DNA from 3 places in the Kitasatospora sp. NPDC048722 genome. Region 1 is predicted to be linked to each of the others. Evidence: riboswitches for the same ligand, from Rfam matches in the RefSeq annotation. Region 1 holds a riboswitch; each other region holds the start of a gene.

What was found. Region 1 has a riboswitch for S-adenosylmethionine ahead of thrC (threonine synthase). Riboswitches for the same ligand answer to the same signal wherever they lie in the genome.
Region 2: another riboswitch for S-adenosylmethionine. It lies ahead of AB0C76_RS21970 (aminotransferase class V-fold PLP-dependent enzyme); the one in region 1 lies ahead of thrC (threonine synthase).
Region 3: another riboswitch for S-adenosylmethionine. It lies ahead of AB0C76_RS23790 (IclR family transcriptional regulator); the one in region 1 lies ahead of thrC (threonine synthase).

Annotation. Positions count from the first base shown of each region.
Region 1 covers NZ_JBEZGX010000028.1:38,967-46,283, forward strand. Annotated here, with positions in the region: gene AB0C76_RS21370 (trehalose-6-phosphate synthase) at 1-960, opposite strand, end outside; gene AB0C76_RS21375 (glucosyl-3-phosphoglycerate synthase) at 981-2,018, opposite strand; SAM riboswitch class I at 2,160-2,293, shown strand; gene thrC (threonine synthase) at 2,311-3,591, shown strand; gene AB0C76_RS21385 (ubiquitin-like small modifier protein 1) at 3,616-3,894, shown strand; gene AB0C76_RS21390 (cold-shock protein) at 4,440-4,640, shown strand; gene groL (chaperonin GroEL) at 4,951-6,570, shown strand; gene AB0C76_RS21400 (hypothetical protein) at 6,661-7,011, shown strand; gene AB0C76_RS21405 (hypothetical protein) at 7,008-7,317, opposite strand, start outside.
Region 2 covers NZ_JBEZGX010000029.1:55,144-62,460, forward strand. Annotated here, with positions in the region: gene AB0C76_RS21940 (ubiquinol-cytochrome c reductase cytochrome b subunit) at 1-75, opposite strand, end outside; gene AB0C76_RS21945 (Rieske 2Fe-2S domain-containing protein) at 72-1,124, opposite strand; gene AB0C76_RS21950 (c-type cytochrome) at 1,133-1,942, opposite strand; gene AB0C76_RS21955 (heme-copper oxidase subunit III) at 2,130-2,750, opposite strand; gene AB0C76_RS21960 (hypothetical protein) at 3,148-3,573, shown strand; gene trpD (anthranilate phosphoribosyltransferase) at 3,691-4,767, shown strand; SAM riboswitch class IV at 4,889-5,006, shown strand; gene AB0C76_RS21970 (aminotransferase class V-fold PLP-dependent enzyme) at 5,059-6,435, shown strand; gene AB0C76_RS21975 (Lrp/AsnC ligand binding domain-containing protein) at 6,457-6,738, opposite strand; gene AB0C76_RS21980 (rhomboid family intramembrane serine protease) at 6,780-7,317, opposite strand, start outside.
Region 3 covers NZ_JBEZGX010000033.1:55,633-62,949, forward strand. Annotated here, with positions in the region: gene AB0C76_RS23780 (hypothetical protein) at 1-1,562, opposite strand, end outside; gene AB0C76_RS23785 (hypothetical protein) at 1,836-2,327, opposite strand; SAM riboswitch class I at 3,260-3,402, shown strand; gene AB0C76_RS23790 (IclR family transcriptional regulator) at 3,600-4,313, shown strand; gene AB0C76_RS23795 (threonine/serine exporter family protein) at 4,358-5,611, opposite strand; gene AB0C76_RS23800 (DUF664 domain-containing protein) at 5,669-6,175, opposite strand; gene AB0C76_RS23805 (TIGR01777 family oxidoreductase) at 6,315-7,256, opposite strand.

The sequences.
Region 1 (7,317 bases):
CGGTCGCGTGCGCAGGAGGTGGCGGTAGGCGAGCAGGCCCCGGACGATGTTCTTGCTCAGTTCGGTGCGGTCGACCCGGACGATCGTGCGCCGGTCGCCGACGGCCTCGCGCAGGGCGGCGAGGCGCTCGTCGACGTCGGGGCGGTGGGCGCGCTCGCGCAGGAAGTCGGCGTCGGCGCCCAGGGCGTGCACGCCGAGGCGGGTCGTGCGGCCGTCGTGGGTGACGGTGAGGTCCGTCCGGTCGAAGGTGGCTCCCAGGAGGTCTTCGCAGCACGCGGCGAAGGCCCTCGCCCAGCGTTCGGTGAGGAAGCCGGCCCGGTCGGCGCCGAGGATGCCGGTGAGGACGGACCTGGCCACGTCGTCCGGGAGGAGCCGGAAGTACTCGGGCGGGGCCCACGGGGTGTGGGAGAAGTGGCCGATGCGCAGGTCGGGGCGGGCAGCGCGGAGCAGGGCCGGGGTGAGGGACAGGTGGTAGTCCTGGACCAGGACGGCGGCGTTCGGGGCGGCCTCGGCCGCGAGGGCGTCCGAGAAGGCCCGGTTGTACGTCTCGTAGGCGGCCCACTCGGTGCGGAAGCCGGCGTCGAAGGCGGGGGCGGTGGGCGTGGCGTAGAGCAGGTGGCTGACGAACCAGAGGGTCGAGTTGGCGACGCCGTTGTAGGCGCGGGCGAAGGTCTCCGGGTCGATGTCCAGCATCCGGACGGCTTGTCCGCCGACGTCGTGGCCGGCCAGGTCGAGGCGGCCGTGCGGGGCTTCCCGGGCGGCCCGGCGGTCCGCGTCGCCCAGGGCGGCGCACACCCAGACGGCGTTCGGGTCGTCGATCGCGGAGAGGCCGGAGACCAGGCCTCCGCCGCCGCGTTTGAGGGTCAGCGTGCCGTCGTCCGCGGTGCTGAAGGAGACCGGCCCGCGATTGGACGCCACCAGCACGGTCGCGCTCGAACGTTCGGTCGTGAGATCACCCATGTTTGGCATGTTGCCTCGGGTTAGGGTCGCCAAACTTCCCCGTGCCGGGTCGCGTACTCGGGAACGGTGTGCATCGGGGGGCGTTCCACGGCCGTCACGGGGTGCGTGTGGGCGGTGAACGCGCGGGTCTCCGGGTCGCGGGCGAACTGGGTGAGCAGCGGGTGGACGAGGTCGGCCGAGGCCTTGAGGCGGTGGGCGCGGTCCAGGCGTTCCAGCGCGGTGCGGTAGATGGTGGCGGCCATCCGGCCGAGGGCCTGGCCGTCCTGGTGGCGGTGGTGGCGGACGCCGACGTCGACCTGGGCCAGGGCGTCGAGGCCGACGAGCTCCAACGCGTCGACCAGGAGGCCGAGTTCGACGCCGTAGCCGGTGGGGAAGGGGAGCCGTTCGAGCAGTCCGCGGCGGGCCGCGTACTCGCCGCCGAGCGGCTGGACGAAACCGGCGAGTTCCGGCCAGTGCAGGTTGAGGAGGGGGCGGGCGACGAGTTCGGTCACCCGGCCCCCGCCGGCCGGGAAGACGGCGTCGGGGTCCCCGGCCGAGCCGCTGACTTCGAGCGGGCGGTCGTACATGGCCTTGACCAGCTGGATGTCCGGCTCGGTGAGCAGCGGGCCGACGGTGCCGGAGACGAAGGCGGGGTCGAACTCGCGCAGGTCGGCGTCGACGAAGCAGACGATGTCGCCGCGGGTGACCAGCAGCGAGCGCCACAACACCTCGCCCTTGCCGGGTACGGCGGGCAGCCGGGGCAGGATCTCGTCGCGCGGCACGACCCGGGCGCCGGCCGCGGCGGCCACCCCGGCGGTGCCGTCGGCGGAGCCGGAGTCGACGACGACGAGCTCGTCGACGAGGGGGAGGCGCTCCATCAGCTCGCGCCGGATCGTGCGGACGATGTCGCCGACGGTGGCCGCCTCGTCGAGGGCGGGCAGGACGACGCTGACGGTGTGACCGGTGCGGCGCTTGGCCGCGAGGAGGGTGTCGACCGGCCGGTCGGCCGCGCTCCACGAGCGGCGGCCCAGCCAGGAGGCCGCCTGCGGGAGGAGTGCGGGGGTCGGTTCGGCGGGCACGGGACTCTCCTCGGCGGATCGGGTGGAACGGGCCATCTCGCGTGGCGGACGGTCCCTTTCGGGCTCGGCGCCTTCGGATACAGTCTTCGTACAGCGGTCGGACCTTCGCACGCCGGGGTCGCCGCTGACGACAACTTCACATGCTCATCCAGAGGGACTGAGGGAACGGCCCGTTGACGTCCCGGCAACCTTCTCGCGCGGCTGATCACCAGGCCCCGGCGGGACAGGTGCCAATTCCGGCCCGTGGTGCGCCCGCACCGCGGGGAAGATGAGGAGAGAGGCCTCCGCCATCATGGCTATCGACACAGTCGCACCCGCATCCGTGGATCTCGGCCCCGCCACCGCCCTGTCCTGTCGGGAGTGCGGCACCCGCTTCCCGCTCGGTCCGAGCTTCGCCTGTCTGGAGTGCTTCGGCCCGCTGGAGATCGCGTACGAGTTCGGGAGCGAGGCCGCCGAGGAGCTGCGCAAGCGCATCGAGGCCGGGCCCGCGTCGATCTGGCGCTACGCGCCGCTGCTGCCGGTGCCCGCGGACGTCGCTTCGAAGCCGAACCTGAATCCCGGCTGGACCCCGCTGGTCAAGGCGGACAACCTCGGTCGCGAGCTCGGGTTCACCGCGGACCTGTACGTGAAGGACGACTCGGGGAACCCGACGCACTCGTTCAAGGACCGCGTGGTGGCCTGCGCGATCGAGGCCGCGCGCGCCTTCGGCTACACCACGCTGTCCTGCTCGTCGACCGGCAACCTGGCCGGCGCGGTGGGCGCGGCGGCGGCCCGGGCCGGGTTCCGCTCGTGCGTGTTCATCCCGCACGACCTGGAGCAGGGCAAGGTCGTCATGGCCGGCGTGTACGGCGGCGAGCTGGTCGGCATCGAGGGCAACTACGACGACGTGAACCGCTTCTGCTCGGAGCTGATCGGCGACCCGGCCGGCGAGGGCTGGGGCTTCGTCAACGTCAACCTCCGCCCCTACTACGGCGAGGGCTCCAAGACGCTCGCGTACGAGATCTGCGAGCAGCTCGGCTGGCGGCTGCCGGAGCAGATCGTCATCCCGATCGCCTCGGGCTCGCAGCTCACGAAGATCGACAAGGGCCTGCAGGAGCTGATCAAGCTCGGGCTGGTCGAGGACCGGCCGTACCGGATCTTCGGCGCCCAGGCCGAGGGCTGCTCGCCGGTCTCCGCGGCGTTCAAGGCCGGCCGGGACGTGATCAGGCCGGTCAAGCCGGACACCATCGCCAAGTCGCTGGCGATCGGCAATCCGGCGGACGGCCCGTACGTGCTGGACATCGCGCGGCGCACCGGCGGAGCGGTCGAGGACGTCACCGACGCCGAGGTGGTGGCCGCCATCCGGCTGCTGGCCCGCACCGAGGGCATCTTCGCCGAGACCGCGGGCGGGGTGACCGTCGGCGTGCTCAAGAAGCTGGTCGAGACCGGGCAGCTGGATCCGGCCAAGGAGACCGTCGCGATCAACACCGGTGACGGCCTCAAGACCCTGGACGCCGTCGCCGATGCCGGGATGACCGCGGTCATCCGCCCGACGCTGGAGTCCTTCCGCACCGCCGGCCTCGCGTCCGCCTGATTCCCCCCACGAGGAGAGCCACCCATGAGCGCCACCGTCCGCATCCCCACCATCCTGCGCACCTACACCGGCGGGTCCGCCGAGGTCACCGCCGACGGCGGGACCCTGGGTGATGTCATCGCCGACCTGGAGAAGAACCACGCGGGCATCTCCGCGCGCATCCTGGACGACACCGGCAAGCTGCGCCGTTTCGTGAACGTGTACGTGAACGACGACGACGTGCGATTCGCCGACGGACTGGCCACCGAGATCAAGGACGGTGCCAGCGTCTCGATCATTCCGGCGGTGGCCGGCGGCTGCTGAGCCGCACCCCGCTCCGACCGGCCGCCCGCGCGCACGGAATTCCGCATTCCGTGCGCGGGGGCGGCCGCTCGCATTTCGGCGGGAATATTTCCCGGTCGAGTGGGAGTAGAGTGTCGCTCGGCCGGGAACAGGGGTCCCCCTCACCCTCCCCGTGCGAACCGCCGCTCCGCCGTCCGTCCGTTGAGACCGCCCGGGGACCGGGTCCGGGAAACATGTCACGCGGATGTCAGAATTCTCCAGGGGATTTGCGCAATCCGTCCGCTATGTCCGGCGTGAATTGCGGAGTTCCTTCCGATTCGGCCCGTCCTGTCCCTTGACGCGGACCCGGAATTCACCGCGGAGGACCCTGTTGCAGAGGGCGTCGATCCGGATACATTCAGCCGCGGTCGACGCAATCACCCGCTCACCGGATGTCGTTCGAGGCGGTTGATCGCGGCGTGCACGGCTGCGCCCAGGGGGGGTTCCCCGGGCCGGCCTTCAAAACCAACCCGGGCCCGCGACCTGCGGGACCGTGAAGGGCCAGCACAGCACTAGGGGAGTTCGGAATGGCTCAGGGCACCGTCAAGTGGTTCAACGCGGAGAAGGGCTACGGCTTCATCGCGGTCGACGGTGGTGCGGACGTCTTCGTCCACTACAGCGCGATCCAGATGGACGGCTACCGCACCCTCGAGGAGGGCCAGCGGGTCGAGTTCGAGATCTCCCAGGGACAGAAGGGCCCGCAGGCGGACATGGTCCGCGCGGTCTGACCCCTTCCGGCTCCAGGAGCTCGGCGCGGCCCACGGCTGGTGACCACTCGCTTCTCGACGGGCCCGCACGACACGCGTCGTGCGGGCCCGTCGGCGTTCCCGCGGCGGCTCCCGGCTTGGCGATTGGGCTTGCACTCGACCACCCGGAGTGCTAATCATTGGCGTTAGCACTCAAAGCTTGAGAGTGACAGCGGACCGGGTCGGTGAGGCCCTGGGAGCGGTAGGGGAATAGACCCCCGCACACCTTGGCCGTCCGTCGCGGGCACCCCTTGGTCCGAGCAGTCGACCGTGTCCCGGAGGACCACTTCAGATGGCCAAGATCATCGCCTTTGATGAGGAAGCTCGCCGCGGCCTTGAGCGTGGCATGAACCAGCTCGCCGACGCAGTGAAGGTCACGCTCGGCCCCAAGGGTCGCAACGTCGTGCTGGAGAAGAAGTGGGGCGCCCCCACGATCACCAACGACGGTGTCTCCATCGCCAAGGAGATCGAGCTCGAGGACCCGTACGAGAAGATCGGCGCGGAGCTCGTCAAGGAGGTCGCCAAGAAGACGGACGACGTCGCGGGTGACGGCACCACCACCGCCACCGTGCTCGCCCAGGCCCTGGTTCGCGAGGGTCTGCGCAACGTCGCCGCCGGCGCCAACCCGATGGCCCTGAAGCGCGGCATCGAGAAGGCCGTCGCCGCCGTCTCGGACCAGCTCCTGGCCCAGGCCACCGACGTGGAGACCAAGGAGCAGATCGCCTCCACCGCCTCCATCTCGGCCGCCGACACCCAGATCGGCGAGCTCATCGCCGAGGCCATGGACAAGGTCGGCAAGGAAGGCGTCATCACCGTCGAGGAGAGCAACACCTTCGGTCTGGAGCTCGAGCTCACCGAGGGCATGCGCTTCGACAAGGGCTACATCTCCGCCTACTTCGCCACCGACCTGGAGCGCATGGAGGCGACCTTCGAGGACCCGTACATCCTCATCGCCAACTCCAAGATCGGCGGAATCAAGGACCTGCTCCCGCTGCTGGAGAAGGTCATGCAGAGCGGCAAGCCGCTCGTCATCATCGCCGAGGACGTCGAGGGCGAGGCCCTCTCGACCCTGATCGTCAACAAGATCAAGGGCGTCTTCAAGTCCGTCGCCGTCAAGGCCCCGGGCTTCGGTGACCGCCGCAAGGCCATGCTCCAGGACATCGCCACCCTCACCGGCGGCACCGTGATCTCCGAGGAGGTCGGCCTGAAGCTGGAGAACGCCGGTCTGGACCTCCTGGGCGGCGCCCGCAAGGTCGTCATCACCAAGGACGAGACCACGATCGTCGACGGTGCCGGCGAGAGCGAGATGGTCGCGGGCCGCGTGAACCAGATCCGCGCCGAGATCGAGAACAGCGACTCGGACTACGACCGCGAGAAGCTCCAGGAGCGCCTCGCCAAGCTGGCCGGCGGCGTGGCCGTCATCAAGGCCGGCGCGGCCACCGAGGTGGAGCTCAAGGAGCGCAAGCACCGCATCGAGGACGCCGTCCGCAACGCCAAGGCCGCCGTCGAGGAGGGCATCGTCGCCGGTGGTGGCGTCGCCCTGCTGCAGGCCGGTGTCGCGTTCGACAAGCTGGAGCTCGAGGGCGACGAGGCCACCGGTGCCAACATCGTCCGCGTGGCGCTGGAGGCCCCGATCAAGCAGATCGCGACCAACGCCGGCCTCGAGGGCGGCGTCGTGGTGGAGAAGGTGCGCAACCTCCCCGCCGGTCACGGCCTGAACGCCGCCACCAACGAGTACGTCGACCTGATCGCCGCGGGCATCATCGACCCGGCCAAGGTGACCCGCTCGGCGCTGCAGAACGCCGCCTCGATCGCGGCCCTGTTCCTCACCACCGAGGCCGTCATCGCCGACAAGCCGGAGAAGGCCGCGGCCCCGGCCGGCGGCATGCCGGGCGGTGACATGGACTTCTGATCCAGGTCGTTCGACCGGATCGGTGTTCCGATCGCGTGGGCGGTTCCCTTCGGGGGCCGCCCACGCGGCGTTGTTTGGGAGAATCGACGGATGGCTGACATCGAGACCGCCCTGCACGAGGCCCGTGCGCAGATCCTGGCCGACCTCACCGCGCGGGACGTGGCGGACGCCGCCGTCGTCTCGCTCGTGGAGCAGGCCGTCACGCACCGGCGGTGGTGGCTGGAGCAGTGGCCGGACGGCACCGAGTACGTGCTCGGGCTGGTCGCCCAGGACGTCCAGGACGCGCTGCTGGAGGCGTACGGGCGCTGGCCGCTGTGCACCGCCTGCGCGGCCGACGGGGACCCGCACGCGCTGAGCGTGGAGCCGGAGCTGGGGCCGGACCCGCAGTGGGTGTGCGGCAAGCAGGGCGCCGTCGTCGCGCCGGTCGGCAAGTTGCCCTAGTTCTGCAGTAGTTCGAGTTCGGCCGCCAGGTTGGCCCGCGCGGGCGCGGTGAAGCGTTCGTGGGCGGCCGGGGTGCGGTAGAGGGCCGGCAGGGCGAGGAGCCGGCGCAGGACGGCCGCGCGGCCCGCCCGGAAGTCCGGCTCGGGCACGAAGCCGTACTCCTCGCGGACGGCGGCCGCGTAGGCCGCGTACGCCTCGGGGGTGCCGCCGAGCACGGCGAGGTCCGCGTCGCACAGCACCTCGCCGTCGCGGTCGCCCGGGGCGGGGTCGTGGCTGACGGTGAGCAGGACGAGGCGCTCGACCTCG
Region 2 (7,317 bases), on a different contig from region 1:
CCACTTGTTGGCGGGGTTGGCGCGCGTGCTGGCGGGCTTGGCGGCACCGGAGGTGGTGCTGCTCGCGCTACTCATCGAGCACGCTCCCAGTAGCTCGGGCCGACGGGCTCATCGAAGTCGCCGGTGGCGATCAGGAAGCCCTTCTCGTCAGTTGAGATCTTCAGCTGCGGCAGCGGGTGGCCGGCCGGGCCGAAGATGACGCGCGCGCCGTCCGACAGGTCGAAGGTCGACTGGTGGCACGGGCAGAGCGCGTGGTGGGTCTGCTGCTCGTAGAGGCTGATCGGGCAGCCGACGTGGGTGCAGATCTTCGAGTAGGCGAGGATGCCGTCGAAGCCCATCTCCCGGGACTTGTCGTCCTTGATGTCCTCCGGCGCGATGCGGACCAGCATCAGGGCGTCCTTGGCGATGGCCTGCTGGAAGTCCTCGTCGTGGACGTGCAGACCCTCGGGCATGGCGAAGGTCAGCGAGCCGATGACGATGTCGTCGGCCTTCATCGGCTGGTTGGTGCTCATGTTGATGAGCTGCAGCGGCTTGGCCGGGGTCGCCTCCCTCCAGCCCGTCTCCTTCAGCTTCTTCTCGGGCAGCGGCCCGAGGTCGCGGAGCAGGACCACGCCGGAGAGCGGGACCAGCGCCATCGAGCCGATGAGGGTGTTGCGGATCATCTTCCGGCGACCGAAGCCGGACTCGGCGGCACCGGTCTTGAACTGGTTGATGACGTCCGCGCGGACCTCGTCGTCGGCCTCGATCGGGTGACGCTCGGCCGGCAGCTCGACGTCCGACATCAGGGTGCGGGCCCAGTGGACCGCGCCCGCGCCGATCAGGAACAGCGCGACGCCCAGGGTCAGGCCGAGCGCGAAGTTCAGCGCGCTGACGTGACCGAGCGGGAAGATGTAGACGATCTTGTCGGGGTCGATGCCCACGTACGACGCGATGAAGCCGATGGTGGCGATCATCGAGATCACGAACATCAGCGAGACCTGGCGCTCGGCGCGCTTGGCGGCCCGCTCGTCGATGTCGGTGCGACGGGGCTCGTGGGCCGGCAGGCCCGGGTCGGCGAACGGGTCGCCGTGGTGGGCCACCTCGCCGGCGGAGCCGTGGTGCTCCGGAAGCTTCTCTTCTGACATGTCGTGGCTCATGACTTCTTGGCCTTGGTGGTGTGGGCGGCGACCCAGATCGCGACCGCGATGAGCACGCCGAGACCGAAGATCCAGCCGAACAGGCCCTCGGTCACCGGACCGAGGCTGCCGAGCGTGAGACCGCCGGGGTTGGGCTCATCGTTGGTGGTGTGGCGGACGAAGGCCACGATCTGCTTCTTCTGCTCCTCGGGCATGGTGGTGTCCGGGAACGACGGCATGTTCTGCGGGCCGGTCTGCATGGCCTCGTAGATGTGCTTGGCGTCCACGCCCTCCAGCGACGGCGCGTACTTGCCCTTGGTCAGGGCACCACCCTGGCCGGCGAAGTTGTGGCACTGGGCGCAGTTGGTGCGGAACAGCTCGCCACCCTTGGAGATGTCCTCGGGGTTGGTCGAGGTGTACTGCTCCTGGGTCGGCGTCACCGGGCCGGGGCCGAGCGAGGCCACGAAGGCGGCGAGCTGGTCGATCTCCGCCTGCGAGTAGATGTTCTTCTTGCGCGGGACCTGCGCGCCGGGCTGCTGGGCCGGCATGCGGCCGGTGGCGACCTGGAAGTCGACGGCGGCGGAGCCGACGCCGACCAGGCTCGGGCCGTCGCTGCTGCCCTGGCCGTTCAGGCCGTGGCAGGAGGAGCAGCCGACGGCGAAGAGCTTCTTACCCTCGTCGATCGCCAGCGACTGCGCGGCGACGTCGGCCTGCGCCTTGTCGGCGGGCGCGAACACGGCGTACAGCCCCCCGGTTGCCGCCAGGGCGAGAAGTAGGACGACCAGCGCCGCCAATGGGTGGCGCCGTCGTGCGGAGAGCTTTTTCACGGAATAACCCCGGTGTCAGGATCTGGTCGACTGGTGGGTGCACCCGGCTGCCGGTCTGGCCGGCACGAGGCGGCCCGGCTAGGGCTGCGCGCGCGGTCGGTCGGTGGGAGCGTCGGCACCGGCAGAAGCGGCCCTGCGCCGGTGAGGGCGGGGGCCGCAGCCGGTGGCCAGCGACCTGATCAGCTGGTTACTTGATCAGGTAGATGGTCGCGAACAGGCCGATCCACACGACGTCGACGAAGTGCCAGTAGTACGACACCACGATGGCGGCGGTGGCCTGCTCGTGCGTGAAGCGCTTGGCTGCGTACGTCCGTCCCAGGACCAGCAGGAAGGCGATCAGACCACCCGTCACGTGCAGACCGTGGAAGCCGGTGGTCAGGTAGAACACCGTGCCGTACGGGTCGGAGGACAGCGAGAGGCCGTCCTTCTTGACCAGCTCGGTGTACTCGAAGATCTGACCGCCGATGAAGATCGCGCCCATCACGAAGGTGATGACGAACCACGAGCGGAGCTTCTTCACGTCCCCGCGCTCGGCGGCGAACACGCCGAGCTGGCAGGTCAGCGAGGAGAGCACCAGGATCGTGGTGTTGACCGAGGAGAAGGGCACGTTGAGGGCGTGCGCCTTCTCGGTCCAGAACTCCGGCCCCTTGACGGAGCGGAGCGTGAAGTACATCGCGAAGAGGGCCGCGAAGAACATCAACTCGGAACTGAGCCAGACGATCGTTCCGACGCTGACCATGTTCGGCCGGTTGACCGATCCGTGCGCGTGCCCGGTTTCTACTGCTGTTGCTGTCGCCACGACGGACATTATGTCGGTCCCTTATTCCGTCTTCACGCCGGGGGGTCTCCCTCGGAGTGTCCGGTGCGTGCGGTATGCCCGCTTGGGGGGCGGCTGGGTGCCCGGACGGTACCTGAGCAGCGGCGTGTCCCTTTTCTGACGGTTCCTCGGAGGGCCCTTCGACCCCGTTGCCCAGCGTGTCGATGCACGGTCGGCGCAGTGCCCGGAGGTAGGGGGCGGGCCCGGCTGTCGGCCGTCCGGGTGGACTGCGCGGGTCCGGGTGACGGGACCTCCTCCGGGCGGGTGAGCCCCGGGCGCGGCGCCTTGAGAAGGAACGCGCGCGGGGGAGGGCTCGCCCGGGGGTGATCCGGAGTAGCATCCGGGTCAGGCGAACGTGGTCCGGATCACACTTGAGGGAGCAGGGTCAATGGCGTACACGACCGATGAGACGCTCACCGTCCTCGTCTACAGCGACGACCGCAACACCCGCGAGCAGGTGCTGACGGCGCTCGGCCGCCGGCCCGCCGAGGATCTGCCGGAGCTGTCCTATCTGGAGTGCGCGACCACCCCCGCGGTGCTGCGGGCGCTGGAGAAGGGCGGCGTCGACCTCTGCATCCTCGACGGCGAGGCGGTGCCGGCCGGCGGGCTCGGGCTCGGGCGGCAGCTCAAGGACGAGATCTACGGCTGCCCGCCGGTGCTGGTGCTGATCGGCCGGCCGCAGGACTCCTGGCTGGCCGCCTGGAGCCGGGCCGACGCGGCGATCTCGCGCCCGGTGGACCCGGTCGCGCTGGCCGGGGCGGTGGCCACGCTGCTGCGGGCGCGCCTGGCCAAGCGGGCCCCGGCGACGCGCTGAGCGGCGCCGTCTCAGTACTAGAGAAGACGGGGCGGGAGGTACCCCGCCGCTCGATAGGCTGACTCCATCCGTACGGGCGTCCCTCCCCGGGGGAACCGACAACAGCTGGAGTCAGCCATGGTGAACGTGAACCCTGCGAACGGTGGTACCGACCCCGTGCAGGTGGTCCGCACCTGGCCGGACCTCCTGGCGGCGCTGTTGAAGGGGGAGGACCTCGACCGCTCGGCCACCGCGTGGGCGATGGACCGGATCATGAGCGGCGAGGCGTCCCCCGTCCAGGTCGCCGGGTTCATGGTGGCGCTGCGGGCCAAGGGCGAGACGGTCGACGAGATCAGCGGCCTGGTGGACGCGATGTACGCGCACGCCGAGCCGCTGGACATCCCGGGCCCGGCGGTGGACATCGTCGGCACCGGCGGCGACCGCGCCAAGACCGTCAACATCTCCACGATGTCCGCGATCGTCGCGGCGGCGGCCGGCGCCAAGGTGGTCAAGCACGGCAACCGGGCGTCCTCCTCGGCCAGTGGCTCGTCGGACGTGCTGGAGAAGCTCGGCGTCGCCCTGGACCTGTCGGCCCGGCGGGTGGCCGAGGTGGCCGAGGAGGTCGGGCTCACCTTCTGCTTCGCGGCGAAGTTCCACCCGTCGATGCGGCACGCCGCCACCGCGCGGCGCGACCTCGGGGTGCCGACCGCGTTCAACATCCTCGGCCCGCTGACCAACCCCGCGAAGGTCACCGCGCACGCGGTCGGCTGCTTCGACACCCGGCTCGCCGGGCTGATCGCGGGCGTGCTCGCCCGGCGCGGCTCCACGGCGCTGGTCTTCCGCGGCGACGACGGCCTGGACGAGCTGACCGTCACCACGACGTCGCGGGTGTGGATCGTGCGGGACGGCACCGTCACCGAGGCCGCCTTCGACCCGCGGGACGTCGGCATCGAGCTCGTCGGCATCGAGGCGCTGCGCGGGGCGGACGCCTCCTACAACGCCGAGGTCGCGCGCCGGCTGCTGGCCGGGGAGCGCGGGCCGGTGCGGGACGCCGTCCTGCTCAACACGGCGGCGGCGCTGGTGGCGCTGGACCTGACGGACGCGCCGCTCGCCGAGCAGCTGGCGGCCGGCATGGAGCGGGCCGCGGCGGCCGTCGACTCGGGCGCGGCGCAGGAGCTGCTGCGGCGCTGGTCGGAGGCCACCGGCCGGGACTGACAAGCGAGTCGAGGGGCCCGTGGCAGCCGCGACATCGCGTGGGCTGCCGCGGGCCCCTCGGCTGTCCGGATGGTGGATGCCTGTTTGACCACCCGGTGGACGCGACCTAGAGTCTTCGCCAGGTCATGAGTGACAGCGACAAGCCCCAGCTTGCTGTCCGGCAACCCTCCGTCCGTGGCGGGGTGCCCTGGGTGAGGACCGGGCCGCGCGGCAAACCGTCCGCGAGGCAAGCGCGGACGCCCGACGACTAGCACTCCCGGGGTCCCTCGACCTCCGAAGGAGTGCATCCCCATGTCTCTGGCCACCGAAATCTGCGCCCCCCTCGCCGTCCTCGGCCACGACGTCCAGGTGCCGCTCGCCAACGGCGAGAAGGTCGGCTACGCGCCGCTCGACTACGCGGCCAGCGCGCCGGCCCTGCAGCGGGTGTGGGACGACGTCGCCGCGTACGCCCCGTACTACGGCAGCGTGCACCGCGGCGCCGGGTACCTCTCGCAGCTGTCCACCGACCTGTTCGAGCAGAGCCGCCGGACCGTCGGCGAGTTCCTCGGCCTGCGAGAGGGCGACCAGGTGGTCTTCACCCGGGCCACCACCGACTCGCTCAACCTGCTCGCCGCCGCGGTGCCCGCCGGCACCCGGGTGTTCGCCTTCGAGACCGAGCACCACGCCTCGCTGCTGCCCTGGGCCCACGCCGGGCTGGACGTCACCTACCTGCGCGCCCCCCGCTCGCACGCCGAGGCCGTCGCCGTGCTGGACGCCGCGCTCGCCGGGGCGCCCGGGGGCCGGAAGCTGCTGTGCGTCACCGGCGCCTCGAACGTCACCGGTGAGCTGTGGCCGGTCGCCGAGTTGACCGCGACCGCGCACCGGCACGGCGCCCGGGTGGTGCTGGACGCCGCCCAGCTCGCCCCGCACCACCGGGTCTCGGTGGCCGAGCTGGACGTCGACTGGATCGCCTTCTCCGGTCACAAGATCTACGCGCCGTTCGGCGCCGGGGTGCTGGCCGGCCGGGCGGACTGGCTGGACGCGGCCGAGCCGTACCTGGCCGGCGGCGGCGCGACCCGGACGGTGGCCCGGGAGGCCGACGGCTCGGTGGCCGTCCAGTGGCACACCGGCCCGGCCCGGCACGAGGCCGGCTCGCCGAACGTCATCGGCGCCTACGCCATCGCATCCGCCTGCCGGGCGCTGAGCGAGGCCGGCTTCGACGCGCTGGAGGCCCGCGAGCAGGCGCTGATCGCCCGGCTCACGGCCGGGCTGGCGGAGATCCCGCAGGTCAAGGTGCTGAACCTGTTCGGCGAGGACTCCGCGCGGGTGGGTGTGCTGTCCTTCGTCGTCCGGGGCTGGAACAGCTCGCACTTCTCGGCCGCGCTCTCCGCCGAGTACGGCATCGGGGTGCGCGACGGGCTGTTCTGCGCGCACCCGCTGGTGCGCACGCTGATCGGTGACGCGTCCGGCGTCGCGCCGAGTCCTGTTTCCGAGTGCGGGGCGCCGGAGCCGTCGCTGCCGGGCGAGCGGAGCCTGAACGCCATCCGGGTCAGCTTCGGCGCCGGGACCCCGGACGAGCACGTCGACCGCTTCCTGACCGCCGTCCGCGAGCTGGTCACGGACGGCGCGGCGTGGAACTACCGGAACGAGGGCGGCCGCTGTGTCGCCGACACTCGTCGCGAGGACTGAGAGGGGCGGGCCGACCGAGGACTACTCGTCCAGGCCGAGCGCGAACGCGGCCTCCAGGTCGTGCTGGGAGTAGGTGCGGAAGGCGATCTGGGTCTCGGTGTGGGCGACGCCCGGGACCTTGTTCAGCCGGCCCGGGATGACGTCGGCCAGGTCGTCGTGCTTGCGCACCCGCACCATCGCGACCAGGTCGTAGCCGCCGGTCACCGAGTACACCTCGCTGACGCCCTCAATGGAGGCGATGGCCTCGGCGATCTCCGGGATGCGGTCGACACTGGTCTTGATCAGGACGATGGCGGTGATCACTGTTCGGGCTCCTTCGTGGGGTGGCGCCAGCGTATCGGGCCTCAGCCGGGCCGTCTCAGGGGGTGACCGACGACGGTGCAGGCGTAGAGGAAGCCGGCGCAGAAGCCGATCACGTGGACCAGGTAGGCGACCCCGGGCCCGGCCGAGTGCACCGACCACCACTGCAGGGCGAACCAGAGGCCCAGCACCAGCCAGGCCGGGAACCGCAGCGGCAGGAAGAGCAGCAGCGGGACGAGCGTCGTCACCCGGGAGCGCGGGTGGAAGCGCAGGTAGGCGCCCAGGACGGCGGAGATCGCGCCGGAGGCTCCGATCAGGACGCGGGTGGAGTCCGCCGAGTGCGCCTCGGCGAGGGCGAAGCCGTACGTCGCGAGGCTCCCGGCGGCCAGGTAGAAGAGGAGGAAGCGGGCCCGGCCGACCCGCCGCTCGACGGTGGGGCCGAAGACGTGGAGGAAGAGCAGGTTGCCGGCCAGGTGCAGCCAGCCGGCGTGCAGGAAGAGGCCGGTGAGGACGGAGACGGCGGGGCGCTTGCCCGGGGTGGGGGCGGCCGGGCAGCCGGGGACCGGATCCGGGGCCTCGGCG
Region 3 (7,317 bases), on a different contig from region 1:
AGGCCCCAGAAGGCTGTGACGCCTGTCGTCGCGGTGTCGTGCCGCGCACCCGCCACCGCGAGGAAGCCGGCCGCAACCGCCACAACGGCGGCCAGGGCGTACGGGCGCCTCCACCGGTCGTCCGCCGTGGCGAACAGCGAGGCCAGCACGTAGTCGAGCGGGAACAAGATGACCGGGGCCATCAAGGCCCAGACCGCTGCGACCCCGGCCCATCGCGTCAGCCACAGCGGGTCACCGGGCGGGCCGTCGCCGACCGCCGAGAGCCCCGGACCGACGACCGAGCCCAGGGCCGGGGCCAGGAGGAGGAGCAGCGCGGCTCCGGCAGCAACCGCCCACCCCGGTGCTGCGTGCCGCCAGTCCAGTTCGCGGGAACCGAGCCGGGTGAAGCGGCGGGCCAGGAAGCGCAGGTACGCATCGGCTTGCTCCGGGTGCCAGCGACGCCGCATGGCGGAGCTCGACGCGGGAGGCTCGCCGAAGAGGGCCGGGACCAGGGCGTCGAGCAGGTGGTGCTGCAGGGCCGCCTCGTCGGGCAGCCGCGTCCGGTCGGCGAGCTGCGCGGGGTGGCCGGCCGGTCCGCCGTGGACGCGGTGGGCCAGCCAGATGTTCAGCGGGCTCGACAGGATCCGGGCGAGCGGTCCGGACGGTTCCTGACGAAGCCGCTCGGCGACCGGGCTCCAGCGCCCGGGTGCGTGTGAGGCCGTGTCCAGGTGGTGCAGGGCGGCCTGCGGTTCGATCGGGCGGGCGCGCAGCACCAGGTCGGGGATCCACCGTGCGCTCAGAACCGCTTCCTGGTACTCGGGGACGCGGCTGGTGATGATGACGGCGTCCCGCGGCTCCAGGCCCTGGGTGAGCGCGACGAGCATGCGGATCCGGGCCGCACTCGGCAGTTCATCCAGGCCGTCGAAGATCGGGAACACTCGCCTGGAATCGACCAGGATTCTCATCGTGCCCGCGCCGTACCGCCGCTCTATCTCCGGGTAGCGCTGTTCGAGCCTGTGGACGAACCAGTCCCGGAGGCGTTCCCGGCGCGGGTCCCAGGTGTCCGGTGTGGCCGGTACGGGCAGTGGTTCCCGGGCGGTGCGGCTCAGCAGATGCAGTGTCAGTAGCAGGACGAGCGTGGTCTTTCCCGCACCGGGATCGCCGAGCAGCACCAGTCGGCGCTGCGGCAACCGGAGGAAGAGCTCGGCGACCTGTCCGGCGCGATGGCTCTCGGGCGGCTCGCCCGTAGCGGCCGCTGCCCGCTCGGCGCCTGCCGGGGTCTCGGCGGGCGTGTGGAGCGGGTCGTGCGGCCGGATCGGGCCGGTACCGCCGGACTGCGCGGGACCGTCCGCACGTTCCCACTCCACGGCCAGCTCCGCCTCGAACACCCCGCGCGTGGCAGCCTCGTCGGCGACCTGGGACCTGATCAGTTCTCGCAGCCTCGTGACGGCCGAGTCGAGCCGAATCCGATCCGGTTCGAGTGCGTCGGGGAGGACGTAGACGTGCGAGCCCTGAACCAACTGGCCTACGTGACCGGATATTTCGGCCGTGTTGTGGACGTTGCTGACACTGCCGGCTTCCAAACTCGTTCTCCCCCATACCCCTTGGCAGGACAGTACGTCGTCCTGCGCGGGGCCAAGGCTACGATGCCGGGCGGTTGCCCGCAGCCGAACGTCGCAACGGCCCGGTCCGGGGCAGCAGCACCACGCCCGACGCGGACGAGCCGGCAGGGCGGGCCGGGTGGCCCGCCCTGCCTCCGTCCCGCCACCACCCAGGTGGTTGCCGTAGTTCCGGTCCTGCGTGGGGATCGCCGCTCCGCCTCGGCCTGTCGGCGGTCGCCCGGCTGTCGGTGATCCTTATGCGGACGGGGTGCGGAAGATCTTGGTGAAGCTGTCCAGGGTGCCTCCGTTGGCGGTGAAGCCGAGGTAGGCGGCGCCGGTGGCGGCGAGGCCGAGGAGGGCGCCGAGGTAGGTGCCGACGTCGGCGCCGGCATCGATGAAGGCGGACTGGCCGACGGGGACCGACGGGTAGGTGAGCCAGCGGAGCAGGACGATCACGGTGGCGATCGCCGCGAGCACGAGGCTGGTGGCGTGGCCCTGGCGGGCGGGGAGGCCGCGGCCGATGGCGGGGAGGGCGGCCACGATGCCGACGGCGACGAGGGCGACCATCGGGATCCAGGCGCCGGCGCCCACGTCCCAGGCGTTGCCGCTCGCCGCGTACTGGGTGAGGAGGCCCGTGGCGCCCGACTTCTCGGAAACGGTGTACCACGGGAGGAAGCTGTCGATGAACGCGATCACGCCGATGGCGGCGAGCGCTCCGGACTGGACGCTGATCTTGACGGGCTGCACGGGCCCAACCCTTCTCTGGTGGTGTTCGGTTGACGTTCTGGGGTCCTTGCCCGGGCACGACTCCGCACGGGCTCTGGTTGCCGTCGGTGAAGGAATCGGGCCCGACGAACCAGCTGCACCACGCGTAGTCCTCGGGCAGGATGAAGGTCTTCGTCTCGCCGCCGCTGGCGGGATGGAGGGGGGCTGTTCGCGGGTGGTGCTCACCGACCAGGTCCCCGTCGAGCCGGTCCGGTTCTGCGACGTCTGGGCGTCGACGTCCTCCAGCGCCGTGCCGACGTCCTTGACGTTCGTGTAGGTGTAGGAGGTCTCGCACGTCGGTGCGGGGTGGCTGCCTTGCCGGGCCCTGTTGCGGCCGACGAGCGGGGTGAGGGGCGCGACGGTCACGAGGAGCGGTGCCGAGGTCCTGCACGCCGTCGTGGGCCCGGCCCGTGCCCTGACGAGCGGGCCGCGGCGGCGCACAGTGCCACGGCGACCACCCCCGACCGCACGACCGGACCCTGGCGACCGTTCATGTGCCCGCCCTCCCGCTCGGGGACGGTCGCGATGGGGCCGTCGGTAGAACGGTAGAGCTCCGGTCGCGCCTCGGTGAGGGATATGCGAAGTCGTGGCACTGCCGCTTCGAAACCGTGACAGATGTCCGGATCCGCGGTGCGACCGGCCCGATTCGGACCGAGGTTTCGGTGATCTTCCTTATCCCCATCGTCGTGCGCGGGGCGAGGCCGGCGGCCCGTTCGAGCCGCGTCACCTCGTGCCCGTCGTCGTGGAAGCGGATGGCGCCGTCCAGGTCGCAGAGCAGGGCGTCGAACGCGAGGTCCGTCAGAGCTGGTGATCATGTCAAGCCCGGCCGGCCGGGCCCGGCCGGACCCGTGCTTCCACGAAGGAGGAGGGGGAGGTTTGGCGGGTGGGGCGGGGAGTCTTGTATCGTTCCTCGCGAATCATCCAGAGGGGTGGAGGGACCGGCCCTACGAAGCCCCGGCAACTCCCCGTTCGACCCGGCGTCCGAAGTACGCGCCGTGCCGTCCGGGATCAGTGCCAACTCCGGCCTGCCGCCAACGTGGCGCGGGAAAGATGAGGAGACACGGTGCTCTCTGTGCTGTCCTTCGCCCGGGCGCTTCCCGCCCCGGCCCTTCCGCGTACCCGTCTCGTGCCCGGCGCAGGCATTCGGCCGACTTCTCCGGCCCGTTCTCGCTGACCACCCCCCCGCTCCCCGCGGGGAGCCCCCGTGTGCCGAACCACCCGCCGGCCGCGGATTCGAGACTGGAGTACCCATCCATGGAGCTCACGAGCGGCGTCGGCGTGCTCGACAAGGCCACCGCGATCCTCGCCACCCTGGAGTCCGGCCCCACCACCCTGGCCGGACTCGCCGCCGCCACCGGCCTGGCGCGCCCCACCGCCCACCGGCTGGCCGTCGCGCTGGAACACCACCGGCTGGTCACCAGGGACCTGCAGGGCCGGTTCGTCCTGGGCCCCCGGCTCGCCGAGCTGTCGGCGGCGGCGGGGGAGGACCGGCTGCTGGCCGCCGCCGGGTCGGTGCTCGTGCACCTGCGCGACGTCACCGGCGAGAGCGCCCAGCTGTACCGCCGTCAGGGCGAGGTGCGGATCTGCGTGGCCGTCGCGGAGCGGCTCTCCGGCCTGCGTGACACGGTGCCGGTGGGGGTCACGCTCCCCATGAAGGTCGGCGCCGCAGCCCAGATCCTGCTCGCCTGGGAGGAGCCGGAGCGCCTCCACCGGGGGCTCCAGGGGGCGCGCTTCACGGCCACGGCCCTCAGCGGCGTACGGCGCCGGGGCTGGGCGCAGTCCATCGGCGAGCGCGAGCTCGGGGTCGCGTCCGTGTCGGCGCCGGTGCGCGGGCCGTCCAACCGGGTGGTGGCCGCGGTCACTGTCTCCGGCCCGATCGAACGGCTCACGCGGCACCCGGGCGCGCGCCTGTCCCAGGCCGTCATCGAGGCGGCGAACCACCTCACCGAGGCGCTGCGCCACCCGTGACCGGCCCGGCCCCGGGGCGGTCGACCCGGGGTCGGGGGCCAGGCTCAGGCCCCGGGCGCCGGTGTGAGGACCGCCGGCCGGGGAATGCGGCTGATCACCGAGCCGATCAGGGTGCCGATCGACACCCCGAAGACCGCCGAGACGGCCGCCAGCACCGACTGGGCGCCGTTGCCCACCTCGATCTGGGCGGTGTTCAGGAGGCCGAAGGAGCCCGGCACGACGATCCAGAACGCCGGCAGGTAGAGCACCTGCCAGAGCGGGCCGCCCGGCAGCCAGTGCACCAGGGTGGCGGCGACCGCTGCCGAGACCGCCCCGGCCAGGCCGCCGATCGCCGCGCCGTGCTCCGAGCTGATGACGACCTGGACGGTGACGCTCACCGCGATCACCGCGACGATCCACGGGACGGCGCCCGGCGGGGTGTTCACATTGATCACGACGCCCGCGACGGCGATCGCGAGGCCCAGCCCGATCACCCACCAACTCGGCTTGGCCACCTGGACGTTGGCCAGTGCCGAGGCGGGCATGCCGATCGCGGTGGCGGCCGCGGCCACCCCGGCGAGGAACAGCGCGAGCTGTACCGCGCCGGACACCAGCCGGGCCGTCCCGGCGCTGGCCGAGCCCGCGGCGATCTCCGACAGGCCGGTGACCAGCAGCCCGCCCGGCAGCAGGATCGCCAGCGTGGCGACAATCGTCCGCAGCGGGCCGTCCAGCAGCGAGGCCCGCGCGAGCGCCAGGACGAGCAGCGCGACGAGGAACCCGGCCGTGACGGGCAGCAGCGGCCGCAGGGACGGCAGCCGCCGCGCGAGCACGGTCAGCCCCGTGACGACCAGCGAGCCGGCCCCGGCGGCCAGCACGTTCGCCGCGGCCGGCTGCAGGAACATGCAGACCCCGACCCCGACCGGCAGCGCCCCGAGGTCCGCCACCCACGTCGGCCAACGGGCCTGCGCCCGGCGGATCGCGTCCAGCTCGGCGAGCGCCCGCGGCCCGTCGAGCCCGCCGGCGCGCAGCCGGTGCACCAGGTGGAGGACGTCGGCCGTCTGCTCGAAGCGGAGCGCGGCGCCGACGGGCCGGAACGCGGTGGCGTCGTCCGCGCCGAGCGAGACGAACAGCCCGTTGGTGAGGGCGGCGACCTGCACCTCGGGAGCCCCCAGTGCCCGCCCCAGGCCGTGGAGTTCCTCCTCGACGTCGTGGACGGGCAGACCACCGCCCAGGAGGGCGTCGCCCAGTTCGAGCAGGAGGCGGCGGAGCGGGTCGGGCGGGGCGGCGGTGCCCCGGACCGGGGGAGACGTGCTTGACATGGCACGTATCGTCCCATCCCGCCCGATTCGGTCCGACCGTGCCCTTCTTCCGGGCGCTCAGCCCCCGGCCAGCAGCCCGCGCACGTAGGCCGCCTGGCCGGCGTGCTGGAGGTCGTCGGAGATCACGCTGACCAGCCGCACCCCCAGGGTGACCGGAGGGTCCCAGGACTCGTCGACGATCCGCGCGAGGGACGGGCCGTTGAGCCTGCGCACGAAGTCGACCGTCCGGGCGTGGACGGCCTCGTGGTAGGCCAGGAGCAGCTCGGCGGTGGCGGTGACCTTGGCGACCTGGGCGGGCCGCTGCCCGTAGCCGGTGGCCGCCGCGGCGAACGGGAGGGCGTAGCGCTCCGCCCAGCCCTCCGCGGTCCACACCTGCTCGCGGTCGGCCGCGTCGGCGACGTGGTCGTCCTGGATCCTGGTGAGGTGCCAGACCAGCCAGGCGATCGAGTTGGCCGAGTCCCGCACCCGGAACGCGAGCTGCTCGGGGGAGAGGCCGTCGACGACGCCGGCGACCTCCTCCCGGATCCGGCCGAACGCGTCCACGAGAAGATCGGCGCTGGTCACACCCGTCACTGTCGCCTCCGGTCAGGGGTTCTGCGACACACCGGCGCGCCGCTCCGACGAGCATGTCCCGCGGCGGCCGTCCCAGCCACTCGGCGTCCCAGCCGCTCGGCGCCCCCGGCTGCCCCGGCACCGGAGGCCGTCACCGCCCGCGCAGTCGCCGCACCAGGTCGCGGGCGGCCTGCGGCCAGTCCGGGTGCTCGAAGGCGAAGCCCGCGTCCAGCAGTCTGGTCGGCACGACCCGGCGGCTCTTCAGCAGCAGCTCGGTCTCCGAGCGCAGCGCGAAAGCGCCGAGCTCGGCCATCCAGCGCGTGGCGGGCAGGGCGAGCGGCATGCCCCAGGCCGCCCGCAGATCGCGCATGAACTCGCGCTGGGGCAGCGGGTGCGGGGCGGCGAGGTTGACCGGGCCGGCGAGGTCGTCCCGGGTGACGAGGAATTCGACGGCGCGGACGAAGTCCCGCTCGTGGATCCAGGACACGTACTGCGCGCCGCCCGCGATCGGCCCGCCGGCGCCGAGCCGGGCCAGCCAGGAGAGCGAGTCGAACGCCCCGCCGCGCTCCGGCCCGAGGACGACTGCGGTGCGCAGCGCGAGTCGGCGGGTGTGCGGGGTGTCGGCCTCGGCCTGGGCGTCCTCCCAGGCGCGCGCGATGTCGATGCTGTACCGCCAGGACGCCGGGGCGTCGGGCTCGGCGCCGCCGATCACGCCGTCGAGTTCGTCGTTGGCCGCGTCGTGGCGGTGGGCGTAGACGGTCGCGGTGCTCATCTGGAGCCAGACGGCGGGCGGGCGGCGGGCGGTGGCGACGGCCCGGCCGATGGCCCGGGTGGAGAGCACCCGCGAGTCCATCATGGCCCGCCGGTTCTCCTCCGTGTAGCGGCAGTTGACGCTGCGCCCGGCGAGGTTGAGCACCACGTCGCTGCCGTCGACCTCCGTCGCCCAGGCCCCGAGGTGCTGCCCGTCCCACCAGACCTGGCGGGGCCCGGCGGGCCGGCGGCTGAGGACGACGACGCGGTGTCCGGCGGCGGTCAGGCGGCGGTCGAGCAGGGTGCCGAGCGCGCCGGAGCCTCCGGGAATGACGATCTTCATGAGTTCCCCCCTTCATCTCGGCTTCGAGCGTAGCGCCTCAATTGAACACGTTCAAATGTCC